One region of the Blautia sp. HCP3S3_C12 genome, then DNA from elsewhere that is predicted to be linked to it. Evidence: predicted binding sites of a transcription regulator. Region 1 holds the regulator's gene; the other holds the start of a gene.
The links. The regulator Rex, encoded in region 1, represses fermentation and respiration genes when NADH is low (regulators of the CRP and FNR family bind a similar motif). The targets are predictions, from matches to a motif close to ATTGTTAANTANTTAACAAT.
Positions count from the first base shown of each region.

Region 2: a site for Rex is predicted at 1,954-1,973, ahead of ACTNDS_RS13930 (acyl-CoA carboxylase subunit beta). Genes of this name have one in related genera too.

Region 1 is NZ_JBQHWC010000006.1:97,159-105,075, forward strand. Features, by position in the region: gene ACTNDS_RS07565 (NAD(P)H-hydrate dehydratase) at 1-1,086, opposite strand, end outside; gene ACTNDS_RS07570 (redox-sensing transcriptional repressor Rex) at 1,216-1,863, opposite strand; gene abc-f (ribosomal protection-like ABC-F family protein) at 2,135-4,045, shown strand; gene ACTNDS_RS07580 (NADP-dependent isocitrate dehydrogenase) at 4,084-5,292, opposite strand; gene ACTNDS_RS07585 (S8 family peptidase) at 5,368-6,261, opposite strand; gene ACTNDS_RS07590 (hypothetical protein) at 6,467-6,622, shown strand; gene ACTNDS_RS07595 (LCP family protein) at 6,628-7,917, opposite strand, start outside.
Region 2 is NZ_JBQHWC010000021.1:4,493-12,409, reverse strand. Features, by position in the region: gene ACTNDS_RS13945 (D-alanyl-D-alanine carboxypeptidase family protein) at 1-79, shown strand, start outside; gene ACTNDS_RS13940 (shikimate kinase) at 189-965, shown strand; gene aroD (type I 3-dehydroquinate dehydratase) at 1,046-1,807, opposite strand; gene ACTNDS_RS13930 (acyl-CoA carboxylase subunit beta) at 2,082-3,518, shown strand; gene ACTNDS_RS13925 (OadG family transporter subunit) at 3,533-4,276, shown strand; gene ACTNDS_RS13920 (biotin/lipoyl-binding carrier protein) at 4,304-4,672, shown strand; gene ACTNDS_RS13915 (sodium ion-translocating decarboxylase subunit beta) at 4,689-5,837, shown strand; gene ACTNDS_RS13910 (oxaloacetate decarboxylase subunit alpha) at 5,872-7,284, shown strand; gene ACTNDS_RS13905 (NAD(P)/FAD-dependent oxidoreductase) at 7,401-7,917, shown strand, end outside.

The DNA of each region.
Region 1 (7,917 bases):
TACCTGTTCTCCCAGATATTTCTTCCATTCTCCATGTACTGCCAGCAGATTCAGGCCATCTGCATCCAGGATCACAGGCTTACCACACCAGGCAGCATGAGACAGGAACCACTGTACCCTTTCTCTGCTCTCTCCTGACATCCCCAGTCCAGGTCCGATCACAAGCACATCGCACCAGTCCAGTATTTCCTGATTGCTTTTCTCATTAAACTCACAGGTAACCATAACCTCCGGAAGCTGTGACTGAAGAGGAATCCTGTTCTCCTCCACAGTCTGAACCTTCACCATACCTGCCGAAGCTCTGAGTGCCGCAGCACTGCTCAGGCAGGAAGCCCCGCACATTCCGCGGGAGCCGGCTATCAGAAGCACTTTTCCGAAAGTTCCCTTGTTTCCCCAGGGAATTCTGGAGGGCAGCATTGACAGATCCTCTTTCTCCAGATAAGCCATAGAGGGATCTCTGTCCGGATTTGCATAAATCCCTATATCTGCAACGATCAGCTCTCCTGCATACATTCTTCCCGGATAAAAGCACAGCCCCCTTTTACAAAAAGCAAAGGTTACTGTAAGATCTGCCCGAAATCCGATTCCCATTTCCCGTCCTGTATCTCCGTTGATGCCGGAAGGAATATCCACAGCCACCCGGAAAGCCCCGGACTGGTTCAGCATGTGGATGATTTCTGCATATCTGCCCTCTACAGGTCTGGACAGACCAACCCCCAAAAGGGCATCTACTATAATAGTATATTCATCCGGCTGCAGGTTATGCTCCAAAGGTACCTGATAATATTTGGCAATCTGCAGCTGCTGCCTGGCCTGGTCTGTCAGCTTCTCCTCCTGACCGGCCAGATAAATCCCGACTTTGATCCCCTTTAGATGGAGAAGTCTGGCAATGGCCATCCCGTCACCGCCATTATTGCCATTTCCGCACACCACCAGTACACGATCCTTGTTACCCAGATATTTTTCCATAGCCTCCACTGTTTTCAGTGCAGCTCTTTCCATAAGTACCATACCCGGAACCCCGGCAGATTCTATTGTGTTCCGGTCCAGCCCTTTCATTTCACCGGCTGTTACCACAGGTTTCATTCAGCCACCTCCTGTCATTGGAAACAGTATACACCTATTTTTTCAAAAAGAAAAGCTATGATCTAACGACCACAGCCATTCAAATCGTCACCGTCCCCTCTGCTGCCGGCAACTACATATGTACTATTATTACTGGTTCTCATGTTCCTTACGATATTCACTCAGATTATAGGAAAGGGTCATCAGGCTCTCTGACAGATGTACATTTTCTACCATAACATCCTCCGGTGCATCCAGATCAATATGTGCAAAGTTCCAGATTGCCTTGATCCCGTTTTCTATGAGAATCTTCGCCATTTCCTTGGCCTTTGCCTTAGGTAAGGTCAGAATCGCAATCTCCACATTATTCTCTTTGAGAAAAAGGGGAAGGTCACTAAGCATCTGTATCTCAATTCCCCTTACTGCAATGCCCTCCAGCACAGGGTTTACATCAAAAATACCAACCAGCCGAAAACCGCGCTTCTCAAAATCTACATAATTTGCCAAAGCCTGTCCCAGATTACCGGCACCCAGGATAATCATCGGGTGCACTGTGTCAAGTCCCAGAATCTTACCGATTTCAGTATATAAATAACGTACATTATATCCATACCCCTGCTGTCCGAATCCACCGAAATTATTCAGGTCCTGACGGATCTGTGAAGCAGTCACGTGCATTTTCTTGCTGAGATCGTTGGACGAGATCCGTTCTACATTCTCCTCCATCAGTTCTCCCAGATAACGGTAATATCGAGGCAAACGTTTGATCACCGCTTTTGAAATTTCCTTAGGTTCCACAAATATTCCCTCCTTATATATCCTAGGTCAATTATAACCAAATGTTATTTTATTGTCAAATTAAATTTGTACTTTATTTACAAATTTTTATCATTAAATTTAGACTATCTGATAGAATGTGCAAAATTTCATCCAAATCATAAATTAAAATACTTTTTTTCTTTCAAAAACAGTCCGGTTCAGTTATAATAAATTCTGTATGCGTACATTTCAGCAGTCAAAGCGGATATTCGCAGGCTGCTGCAATAATATAAATTTCGGAGGAATTTGTATGATCCTATCATGTCAGAATATCTGCAAATCCTTTGGCGAGAAGGTAATCCTTCAGGATGCCAGCTTCCATATAGAGGACAGGGAAAAGGCAGCCCTGATCGGCAACAACGGTGCAGGCAAAACCACCCTGCTGCGTATTATCATCCACGAACTGTCCCCGGATTCCGGAAATGTTATTCTTGCCAAAGATAAAACCATCGGTTACCTGGCCCAGTACCAGGATATCCATGGACACCACACCATCTATGAGGAGCTGATCTCTACTAAGCAGCACATCATTGATATGGAAAACCGTCTCCGCTCCATGGAGCATGAAATGAAAACTGCTGCCGGGGAAGCCCTGGACAGCCTGATGAACACCTATACCAGACTGAGCCATCAGTTTGAGCTTGAGAATGGTTATGCATATAAAAGTGAGATCATGGGTGTATTAAAGGGGCTTGGCTTTACAGAGGAGGACTTCGAAAAACAGATTGAAACTCTTTCCGGCGGTCAGAAAACCCGGGTTGCCCTGGGAAAGCTTCTGCTCTCCAATCCTGACATTCTTCTGCTGGATGAGCCCACCAACCACCTGGATATGGAAAGCATTTCCTGGCTGGAAACCTATCTGCTGAATTATCCGGGAGCTGTTTTTATTGTCTCCCATGACCGTTATTTCCTGGATAAGGTTGTCACTAAGGTAGTAGAGATTGAAGCCGGCAATATGCGAATGTACAGCGGCAATTACTCTGCCTACGCTCTGAAAAAAGCCCAGCTCAGGGATGCCCAGTATAAAGCTTACTTAAATCAACAGCGGGATATTAAGCACCAGGAGGCGGTCATTGCCAAGCTGAGATCTTTTAACCGTGAGAAATCTATCAAACGTGCCGAAAGCCGTGAAAAAATGCTGGATAAGGTGCAGCGGATCGAAAAGCCTCTGGAGATTCAGAATCAGATGCGGATTTCCCTGGAGCCCAGATACATCAGCGGAAATGATGTACTCACTGTGGAGGATTTATCCAAAGCTTTTCCCGGACAGACTTTGTTTTCTAATATTTCCTTTGACATTAAACGTGGGGAACGGGTGGCTCTCATCGGCAATAACGGTACCGGCAAAACTACCATTCTGAAAATCCTTAACGGTCTGGTAGACGCTGACAGCGGACGCTTTGCTCTCGGCTCCAAGGTACAGATTGGATATTATGATCAGGAGCACCATGTACTCCACATGGAAAAAACTATTTTCCAGGAAATTTCAGACACTTATCCAACGCTTACAGAGACAGAAATCCGAAATATGCTGGCAGCCTTTCTCTTCACAGGGGATGACGTATTTAAGCTGATCTCCGCCCTCTCCGGTGGCGAGAGAGGCCGTGTATCCCTGGCAAAGCTTATGCTGTCAGAGGCCAACTTCCTGATCCTGGATGAGCCTACCAACCATCTGGACATTGCCTCCAAGGAAATCCTGGAGGAGGCTTTAAACAGCTATACCGGTACTGTACTCTATGTCTCCCATGACCGATATTTTATCAATCAGACAGCCACCAGGATTCTGGATCTGACCAATCAGGCCATTGTAAACTACATTGGTGACTATGATTATTATCTGGAAAAGCGGGAAGAGCTTACAGAAAAATATGCTCCGGCAGCAGCCCAGGCTGAAACAGAGGTCAAACAAGCCTCAGACAATAAGCTTTCCTGGCAGCAGCAGAAGGAAGAGCAGGCGCGGCAGAGAAAGCGTGAAAATGAATTAAAGAAGGTGGAAGCCCGGATTGAAGAACTGGAAACCAGAGATAAGGAAATCGATGAAACCATGGTTCTCCCGGAGATATGCACCAATGTGGCAGAATGCGCCAGATTAAGCAAAGAAAAGACAGCCATCACAGAAGAACTGGAGGGCTTATATGAAAAATGGGAAGAGCTTGCATAATGCAGGCCCTTCCCTTTTTATTTTTATCAGATTACCTCTTACATCAGGGATGTAAGCTTTTCACGGATTGCTTTAATAAACTGCTCACTGTTTAATACTTCTACATCCTTTAAGGTTGTGATCAGAGCCAGATCCTTGGTCATTCTGCCATCCTCGATGGTTCCCAGAGTAGCTTTTTCCAGCTTATCTGCAAATTCCATCAGTTCTTGATTGCCGTCCAGCTCTCCTCTCTTTCTGAGAGCACCTGTCCATGCAAAAATAGTAGCAACGGAATTGGTGGAAGTCTCTTCCCCTTTCAGGTGACGATAATAATGTCTCTGTACAGTTCCGTGTGCAGCCTCATATTCATAATATCCGTCCGGAGATACCAGCACAGAAGTCATCATTGCCAGAGAACCAAAAGCAGAGGAAACCATATCACTCATAACATCTCCGTCATAGTTCTTGCAGGCCCAGATAAATCCCCCTTCTGCCTTCATAACACGGGCAACGATATCATCAATCAGGCTGTAGAAATATTCAATTCCGGCAGCCTCAAATTTCTCTTTGAACTCCTGCTCATAAACCTCTGCAAAAATCTCCTTGAAGCGTCCGTCATAAATCTTGGAGATCGTATCCTTGCCTCCAAACCACAGGCTCTGCTTTGTATCCAGTGCATAATTAAAGCAGCACTTTGCAAAGCTTGTGATGGATGCATCCAGGTTATGCATTCCCTGAAGGACACCTGCATCCTCATAATGATGGATCAGTTCCTTTTTCTCCTCACCGTTCTCACCCTTAAACAGCAGATAGGCATCTCCCGGTCCGTCAATATACATTTCTGTATTCTTATATACATCTCCATAAGCGTGACGGGCAATGGTAATGGGTTTCTTCCAGTTTTTTACGCATGGCTCAATCCCTTTCACTACAATAGGGGCACGGAACACGGTTCCGTCCAGAATGGCACGGATGGTACCGTTAGGACTTTTGTACATTTTTTTCAGTGTGTACTCTTCCATTCTGGCTTTATTGGGAGTGATGGTCGCACATTTTACAGCAACGCCATATTTCTTTGTAGCTTCTGCTGCATCTACAGTTACCTGATCATCTGTTTCATTTCTGTATTCCAGGCCAAGATCATAGTACTCTGTGTTCAGATCAACAAAAGGAAGAAGAAGCTCATCCTTGATCATCTTCCAGAGGATTCGGGTCATCTCGTCTCCGTCCATCTCCACAAGCGGTGTCTGCATCTGAATTTTTTTCATAAAGATCCTCCTCTTTGTACGGGTTTATCCCTTTAGCATTTTACAGTAACTGTTCAGCGCTACTACACTGAAGCATTACATTTTACGTATCATTTTAACGGAAATAGATTCGTTCGTCAATGCCTGTTTCATATCCAGTTCTCCTGAGCCCTGCAGATTCCGAGGCAGACCCAGGTCTCTGGCCGATTCCTTCAGGCATCTTTTGATTTCCACATTGGTAAGGGTAGGATATTTTTGCAGAAGAAGGGCTGCAGCGCCGCTGACTAAGGGTGTGGACATAGAGGTCCCGCTTTTTACCCCATAGGCAAAATCCGTTCCCGGAGCACAGGACAGAACGCGATTACCCGGAGCTACCAGATCCGGCTTACAGATGCACTCTGAAGTAGGTCCCCGCCCGGAAATAGCCGTTCTGCCTGTAAGCAGGTCGCTTGACCCCACAGTGATAATCTTACGGCTGCTGCCCGGAGCCGTAACACTTCCTGAACGGGGACCCTGATTTCCTGCTGCAGCCACTACTACCAGCCCTGCATCCCACAGTCTTTCCACCCCTTCGATCAGCTGTCTGTGATCCTGTTTTTCCCTGCAGGTTGTCCCTATGGAAATATTTACTACCTGAATCCCGTAAGCATCTTTATTTTTCAGAATCCAGTCAAAGGCCCGCAGTACATCCCTCTTTTTTCCATTTCCATATCTGTCAAGTATCTTCAGGGCAACCAGATTGCACTCCGGGGCGATTCCCCTGATTCTTCCTCCTGAAGCGCTCCCGTCGCCGCCGATAATGCCGCTTACATGGGTTCCATGGGAATTGTCATCATAAGGTAACATATGCTTTCCCACAAAATCCTGAAACCCGATAATCCGGTCTCTGAAATCTATATGAGGATAAATGCCGGTATCCAGCACACACACGCAGACATTTTTTCCGGTATAGCCTGTATCACCTAATTGATCTATGTCAAAATTTTCCATATAAAAATCCTCCGAAAAAGCAGAAGATGTCGCTTACTCTACTTTATTCGGAGGATTTTTAAATGAAACTTCATATGTGCTTTGAACACATATTTCTGCCGATTTTTCATAAAATGTATAAATCCCGGATGATAGGCCAATACTTAAAAAGTGATGTATCTCACAACAATCCGTCAAACATGTCATCCAAGGGGAGGAATATTCTATGATCTTACTGTTGATACTTATCTTTCTGCTGTTTCAACTCTTTATCCTGCTCTGCTGTGTAGCAGCCGGAAACGACGCTGCTTCCCAGGAAATCTCCGACCAGGAACAGCTGGAATTCATCCGTGAATGGAAGAAAAAGCACCCGCTGCGGTAGTCATCCTATCTGGCCACATCTGCCTCAGATAACCGGAAGCCTTCCCGTACCTTCTTCATCAGCACCTTAGCCTTATCCACTGTGTTCTGATCCGGAATCATAACATATGCCTTAGAGCTCATGGAATAAGGCTTCTGGGTATCCCCTGTACCATCTACGCTATAAGACAATACCTGCCAGCTTCCACCCTCATCCAACTGTTTGCGGACCAGAGAGGCCATCACATCATAAGGAACATTGGTCTCAAAAGCACCATCCAGACTGTCCAGAACAGAAAGGTAATTTTTCAGGAACGCAGGCTGGGTTGCCTTATCGACTACACCCTGGATCACAGCCATCTGATTGCGTCCTCGCTGACGGTCTCCCTCTTTAAAAGCATAACGTTCTCTGGCAAAGACAAGAGCCTGTTCACCGTTCAGGTGGTTTTCACCTTTATTAAAGTGATAGCCCGTAGTATTACCAGAATCAAAATCATAATCAGAATTAACGTTAACTCCGCCAAGGGCATCAATAATCTGCTCAAATCCTGCAAAATTCAATCTGAAATAGTAATTGATATCGATATCATAAAGCATATCCAAGGTATCCATACATACATTTACACCATAGATGCCTGCATGGGTCAGCTTATCCGGCACACCGTTGGAAATAGACAAGGGCACAAAATAATCTCTGGGTGTGGAAATCATAAGAATCTGCTTTGTAGTAGCATTAAGGGTAAGGATAATATTCACATCACTGCGACTGGAGGCAGTCATTCCGCCTCTGGTATCAATACCGCTGACAAAAATAGTATATACCTCATCTGTAACCGCATCATCCTTTGCAGAAGTATCTGAAGAGGTCTGTTCCTGATCAGCAGAGGATGTCTGCTGGGCTGCAGGTGTATTTCTCTCAACCACTGTAGCAACCTTCAGGGAAGCGATTTCTCTGATCTGGGATGGAAAAGATCCATACTGATCCATTTCTGCGATCACATCCAGGTAAGCCTTATTCAGCAGAATGGCACCGCAGATTCCATTGTTCAAAGCATCTGCCAGTTCTCCCAGGCCTGCATATTCGCTGGTCTGTACATCAGTTCCCAGTTCATTATACACCTGCTTCAGAGCTGCATCTGTGTTGGTACGGTCCAGCTCTCCCAGAATACCAAAGGTATAACCGGATGCATCGGCCAGTTTCTGGGCTTTATCATCCTGCTTTACATACACATTGATCTCTGTATACTCCTGATTTACTCCGGTAATACTATCCAGCGTAGATACTGTCTTGTATATATACAGACTGGCCAGACCCAA
Region 2 (7,917 bases), on a different contig from region 1:
GGTTTATGCAGAGAAATCCGTGGAGAAGATCAGCTTTAAATGGTATGCGGAAAAGGTATTTCATGACTTTTTCCATTAACGGAAAATAATCAGGGATAATTTAATGATTTAAAGGGTTGAAATGCTGAGACGGTATTGATATAATAAATTCTAACAGAAAAATTACAGGAAAGACAGAGGAAAGAGATATGGATCAGTTAGAAATACTCAGAGAGAGTCTTGGACAGTGTGATGAGATCATCCTGGATGCCCTTATCATGCGAAACAGAATCGTAGAGGACATTATGGCATATAAAGAAGCCAATGGGCTTCAGATCCTGCAGCCGGAGCAGGAAGCAAAGCAGAAAGAATGGCTGGAAGGCAGAATGGAAGGCAGACGCCATAAAGATGAGGTGGCCGATGTATTTGACTGCATCCGCACCAACAGTAAACGCATCCAGGCAAGAAAGCTTTTTAACTATAATATTGTATTGATCGGTTTTATGGGCGCGGGAAAATCCACAATTTCTGATTTCCTTAAGAATGTATTTGCAATGGATGTGGTAGAGATGGATCAGATTATTGCCCAGAGACAGGGAATGAGTATTTCTGATATCTTCGAAACATACGGTGAGCAGTACTTCCGTGACCTTGAGACAAATCTGCTTATTGAAATGCAGTCCCGCAGCAATGTGGTGATCTCCTGTGGCGGTGGTACTCCTATGAGAGAGTGCAATGTAGTGGAGATGAAGAAGAACGGACGGGTTGTTCTCCTTACTGCGAAACCGGAGACAATCCTGGACCGTGTTAAAGACAATCACGACCGTCCGCTGATTGAGAACAACAAGACAGTTCCGTTCATTGCAGACCTGATGGAGAAACGCCGCGCTAAATACGAGGCGGCAGCTGACATCATCATCGAAACAGACGGCAAGAACGCGTTGGAAATCTGCGAAGAACTGGTACAGAGACTCCGCTCTATATGAATTATCTGCTGCTGGATAGAAGTGATATCAGACGACTATAGGCAAGAATAACATCTGATATCACATCATTCATCAACAGATCACAGGCTGCTGTGAATAATATCCAGCACCTGCTTTAGCTCATTCACACCGACCTGTCCCGGAGCGGAAGCTTTGGAAGCAGCGCCGAAGGTGAGAGCGGAGCCAAATGTCTCACCTGTCAGGCGGCTGACAACACCTGTTCCAGCCATGGACATAGTAATGATCGGGCGATCTGCATATTTCTCAGACATTTCCAGAGTAGCAGACAGCAGTGTGATAACATCCTGTTTACAGGTAGGCATTACTGCAATCTTAGGGATATCAGCACCAAATTCCTGCATCATGCAGAGGCGTCGGATGATCTCCTCCTTCTCCGGAGTCTTAAAGAAATCATGGTTGGAAGCAATTACCTTTACACCTGCCTCGTGAGCAGCATTGATGATTGTCTTGACAACTTCATCACCTGTAAATGCTTCTACATCAATTAAATCTACATAACCGCTCTGAGCAGCTGCAATATTTAAAGCAGCATAATCACTTACAGAAATTTCCTTCTCGCCGCCTTCTTTGGAAGTACGGAATGTAAGGAGAACAGGGATATCTTTTAAGGCTTCCTGAAGCTCTTTGGCGGTTTCTAATACTTTCTCAGTAGTAAAGACATCATCAAACCAGTCTACACGCCACTCAACCACATCAACAGGAAGAGTGGTGATCTTTTTGGCTTCTTCCAGAATGTCTGTTTTTGTTTTTCCTACGATGGGAACGCAGATCTTAGGTCTGCCTTCACCGATCACAGTGTTTTTTACCTGAACTGTGTTCATCTTTTTATCCTCATATTTTTATTGCTTTCTAAGATTCTTTCAGCATTTATAATACTCCTTTTTATGTTTTGTTGTAAAGTTTTTATTTGCATAAGGATTGTCATATTAATTTGTATTACCTATTTTAAATAGGAAGAAACACAATTTCTGCCATTTTTTTAACAAAAATGCTAAAAAAATATTGAAATATTGTGTTAAAAAAGGTAGAATTAAAATTGGCTAAATTTTTGGGTTAACTTTAAAATATTCTCATAAAGATGGAGGGCAAACAAGAATGAGTAATGCAACACAAAGCTTAGCAGGCACAAGAATTACTTCTTTGCTTGACGCAAACAGTTTTGTCGAAATCGGTCAGAGCGTAACAGCCAGATCTACAGATTTCAACATGACTGCAAACAAAGCACCATCTGACGGTGTAATCACCGGATATGGTGTCATTGATGACAAACTGGTTTATGTATACAGCCAGGATGCATCCGTATTAAATGGTACTGTTGGCGAAATGCATGCCAAGAAGATCACAAGACTTTATGATCTTGCCATGAAAACAGGTGCTCCTGTTATCGGTCTGGTTGACTGTGCAGGTATCCGTCTGCAGGAGGCAACAGATGCACTGGAAGCTTTCGGAGAAATCTATCTGAAACAGACAATGGCCTCCGGCGTGATTCCGCAGATCACAGCAATCTTCGGAACATGTGGCGGTGGTATGGCAGTTATCCCGTCCCTGACAGATTTCACATTTATGGAATCTAAAAAAGGAAAAATGTTCGTTAACACACCAAATGCATTAGAAGGAAATAACACAGACAAATGTGATACAGCAGCTGCTGATTTCCAGAGCAAAGAGACAGGTGTGATCGATGGTGTTGGTACAGAAGAAGAGGTTCTTGGCCAGATCCGCTCTTTAGTATCACTTCTCCCATCCAATAATGAAGATACAGATAACTATACAGAGTGTACAGATGATCTGAACCGTGTATGCGCAGACCTTGCAAACTGTGCAGGAGACACTGCAATCGCACTTTCTCAGATTTCTGATAACGGTGAATTCTTTGAGACAAAAGCAGACTATGCAAAAGACATGGTTACAGGCTTCATCCGTTTAAACGGTGCTACAGTAGGTGCTGTTGCAAACAGAAGCGAAGTATATGATGCAGAAGGCAAGAAAGTAGAAACCTTTGATGGAAGCATCTCTGCAAGAGGCGCAAGAAAAGCAGCAGATTTCGTGAAATTCTGTGATGCTTTTGATATCCCGGTACTTACACTTACCAATGCTACAGGCTTCATGGCAACCTTATGCAGCGAGAAAATGATGGCAAAATCTGTAGGTGAACTGGTTGCTGCATTTGCAGATGCAACTGTTCCCAAGGTAAATGTGATCATCGGCAAAGCTTATGGTACCGCTTATGTGGCAATGAACAGCAAATCTATCGGTGCAGACCTTGTATATGCATGGGATAACGCAGAGATCGGTATGATGGATGCTTCCCTGGCAGCCAAGATCATGTATGCAGATGCAGATGCTGCTGAATTAAATGAGAAAGCTGCTCAGTACAGAGAACTTCAGAATGGCGTTGCTTCTGCAGCAGCAAGAGGCTATGTTGACACTGTGATCAGCCCGGCTGACACAAGAAAATATGTAATCGGTGCATTTGAGATGTTGTTCACAAAAAGGGAAGATCGTCCGTCTAAGAAACACGGAACGATTTAAGCGGGGTGACGCATATGAAAATGATCAAAAAAATAACTTCTGTATTCATGACATTTCTTGTAATGGCTGCACTGGTGATCGGAAGTACTTCCATGGTATTTGCAGCTGATAAGATCGATGAATCTGTAAAAACCTCACTGGTAACAACTGCAGAGGGTCTGACAGATGCCATTGTCGCACTGAAGGATGCAGACATCGAGAATTACATGAACACAGGGGATGACTTTACTACAAGCGCAATGCAGTCCTGGCAGACCTCCAAGGATGAACTTGGTGCGAAGAAGGAAAGCAACGGCGAGACAACTGTAACTTTAAAAGATGATCAGTATACAGTAACTGTCCCTGTAAAATTTGAGAAAACAAATGCAAACTTTGTATATGTTTTTGAGTCAACAGGAACACCGGTTTCCATGTCTGTAGATGTACAGTATGGTCTGGGCAAAACTCTCCAGAGAGCCGGACTTAACACTCTGATGGGTGTTGGAACTGTATTCGTAATGCTGGTTTTATTAAGTCTTCTGATCTCTCTGTTCCGTTTCATCCCGAATCCGGAAGCAAAGAAAGCAGCAGAAGCAAAAGCAGCGAAAGAAGCACAGGCAGCAGTAATTGCAGCAGCTCCTGTACAGGCAGAAGAGAATCTTGCAGATGACGGAGAGCTGGTAGCTGTTATTGCAGCAGCTATCGCAGCAGCAGAAGGAACTACAACAGACGGCTTCGTAGTTCGTTCCATCCGTAAAGTAAAAAGAAATAGAAGATAATTGTCATTTATTTAGGAGGATTTTAAAATGAAAAGCTATACAATTACAGTAAATGGTACAGCATATGAAGTAACTGTTGAAGAAACAGGAAGTGTATCTGCTCCTGCAGCAGCTCCAAAAGCAGCACCTAAGGCTGCACCTGCAGCAGCTCCGAAAGCAGCAGCACCTGCAGCAGGCGCCGGCGCAGTAAAAGTAACTGCTTCCGTACCTGGTAAGGTTGTCAAAGTAGCAGCAAGTGTTGGACAGGCAGTAAAAGCCGGAGACAGCGTAGTTATTCTTGAATCCATGAAAATGGAAATCCCTGTAGTAGCTCCTCAGGACGGTACCATTGCAAGCATTGATGTTGCAGAAGGTGCCTCTGTAGAAAACGGAGATACTTTAGCAACAATGAACTAAGACGGGAGGTAGTCAAATGTCTTATGTAACAGAAACATTGTCCAACCTGATTCACCAGACAGCATTCTTCAGTTTGACATGGGGCAATTACCTGATGATCGCAGTAGCCTGCGTATTCCTTTATCTTGCTATCAAGAAAGGATTTGAGCCACTTCTGCTGGTTCCTATCGCATTCGGTATGTTGCTTGTAAATATCTATCCGGACATTATGGCAAACCCGGAAGACATGTCTAATGGTGTAGGTGGACTTCTTCATTATTTCTACATCCTTGATGAGTGGAGTATTTTACCATCCCTGATCTTCATGGGTGTAGGTGCCATGACAGACTTCGGTCCGCTGATCGCAAACCCGATCAGCTTCCTGATGGGTGCTGCAGCGCAGCTTGGTATTTATGCAGCTTACTTCCTGGCAATCTTCCTTGGATTCAACGGAAAAGCAGCAGCTGCAATCTCCATCATTGGTGGTGCTGACGGCCCGACCTCCATTTTCCTTGCAGGTAAACTTGGTCAGACAGCTCTGATGGGACCAATCGCAGTGGCAGCATATTCCTATATGTCACTGGTTCCGATCATCCAGCCGCCTATTATGAAGCTCTGCACAACAGAGAAAGAACGTAAGATCAAAATGGATCAGCTTCGCCCGGTTTCCAAACTGGAGAAGATCCTGTTCCCGATCATTATCACAATCGTTGTCTGCCTGATCCTGCCTACAACAGCTCCGCTGGTTGGTATGCTCATGCTTGGTAACCTGTTCAGAGAGTGCGGCGTTGTAAAACAGCTGACAGAAACAGCTTCCAATGCCCTGATGTATATCGTAGTTATCCTTCTGGGTACATCCGTAGGTGCTTCCACAAGTGCAGAAGCATTCTTAAACGTAGATACTCTGAAGATCGTAGTTTTAGGTCTTGTTGCATTTGCCATCGGTACATTCGGCGGATGTATGCTTGGTAAACTGCTTTGCAAACTGACTCATGGAAAGATCAACCCACTGATCGGTTCTGCAGGTGTGTCCGCAGTACCTATGGCAGCCCGTGTATCCCAGAAAGTGGGCGCAGAGGCAGATCCTACAAACTTCCTTCTGATGCACGCAATGGGTCCGAATGTTGCCGGTGTTATCGGTACAGCCGTAGCAGCCGGAACATTCATGGCTATTTTCGGCATTTAATTGAATCAACAGAATTATATAAGGAGATATAATAATGGCAGAATTAGAGAAAAAACCTGTTAAAATTGTGGAAACCATTCTCCGTGATGCTCATCAGTCCCAGATCGCAACACGTATGACCACAGAACAGATGCTTCCGATCGTAGATAAACTTGACAAAGTCGGCTATCACGCAGTAGAGTGCTGGGGTGGTGCAACCTTCGATGCATCCCTTCGTTTCCTTCATGAAGATCCATGGGAAAGACTTCGTAAATTACGTGACGGCTTTAAGAACACAAAACTTCAGATGCTTTTCCGTGGACAGAACATCCTTGGATACCGTCCATATGCAGATGACGTTGTAGAATACTTCGTACAGAAATCAGCTGCAAACGGAATTGATATTATCCGTATTTTTGACTGCCTCAATGACCTTCGTAACCTGCAGACAGCAGTAAGCGCTGCAAACAAAGAGAAGGCTCATGCACAGGTAGCTCTTTCCTACACATTAGGAGATGCTTACACACTGGAATACTGGACAGACATTGCAAAACGTATTGAAGATATGGGTGCTGATTCCATCTGTATCAAAGATATGGCAGGTCTTCTCCTTCCAAACAAAGCTACAGAGCTTGTAACAGCATTAAAAGAAACCGTTAAGATCCCGATCGACCTTCATACACATTACACCTCAGGTGTAGCTTCCATGACTTACTTAAAAGCAGTAGAAGCAGGTGTGGATATCATCGATACAGCAATGTCTCCATTTGCACTGGGAACATCCCAGCCTGCAACAGAGGTTATGGTTGAGACATTCAAGGATACACCATACGACACAGGATTTGACCAGAAGCTTCTTTCTGAAATCGCTGACTACTTCCGTCCGATTCGTGACGAGGCTCTTGACAGCGGACTGCTCAATCCGAAGAACCTTGGTGTTAACATTAAGACTTTACTGTACCAGGTACCGGGCGGTATGCTTTCCAACCTGACTTCTCAGTTAAAAGAACAGCACGCAGAAGACAAATTCTACGATGTTCTCGAGGAAGTTCCCCGTGTACGTAAAGACCTTGGTGAACCGCCACTTGTTACTCCGTCTTCCCAGATCGTTGGTACACAGGCTGTATTCAACGTGCTTATGGGCGAGAGATACAAAATGGTTACAAAAGAAACAAAGGATATTCTGTTAGGAAAATACGGTGCAACTGTAAAACCGTTTAATCCGGAAGTACAGAAGAAGTGCATCGGCGATGAGAAACCGATCACCTGCCGTCCTGCAGATCTTCTTGACAACGAGCTTGAGAAACTTGAGAGCGAAATGGCTCAGTACAAGGAACAGGATGAGGACGTATTAACATACGCACTGTTCCCACAGGTAGCTATGGACTTCTTCAAATATCGTCAGGCACAGCAGACAAAGGTTGACGAGAAAGCAGCAGACAAAAAGAACGGAGCATATCCTGTATAATATGAAATAAAAACAAAAAGGAGCTTGCGTAAGCAGGCTCCTTTGCGTTATTATGAAAGAATATGATACCCGGGAAATAGGATCCGCAGGGTAAAACAAATACAGGAGAATATTCCATGAGTAAAGTTTTAATTATCGGCGGCGGCGCCGCCGGAATGATGGCAGGGGTTTTTGCAGCCCGCAACCATCATGAAGTTCATATATTAGAAAAAAACGAGAAATTGGGCAAGAAAGTATTTATTACAGGAAAAGGCAGATGCAATGTGACAAATGCCTGCGACACAGAAGAACTCTTTCCTGCAATGATGAGCAATCCCAAGTTTCTCTACAGCAGCTTCTATTCATTTACTCCTCAGGATGTAATGGAGTTCTTTGAGGAAGCAGGTGTCCCTCTGAAAACAGAGAGAGGAAACCGTGTCTTTCCACAATCAGACCATTCCTCAGACATTATCCGTGCCCTGGAGCGGGAACTGAAGAAAGCAGGAGCAAAGATCCATCTTCATACAGCCGTAAAAGAAGTCGTAAAAGAATCTGAAACAGATTCTGTAACAGGAGTTATCCTGACAGATGGCACCTTTATGGAGGGCGACGCAGTCATTGTGGCCACAGGTGGATTCTCTTATCAGAGTACAG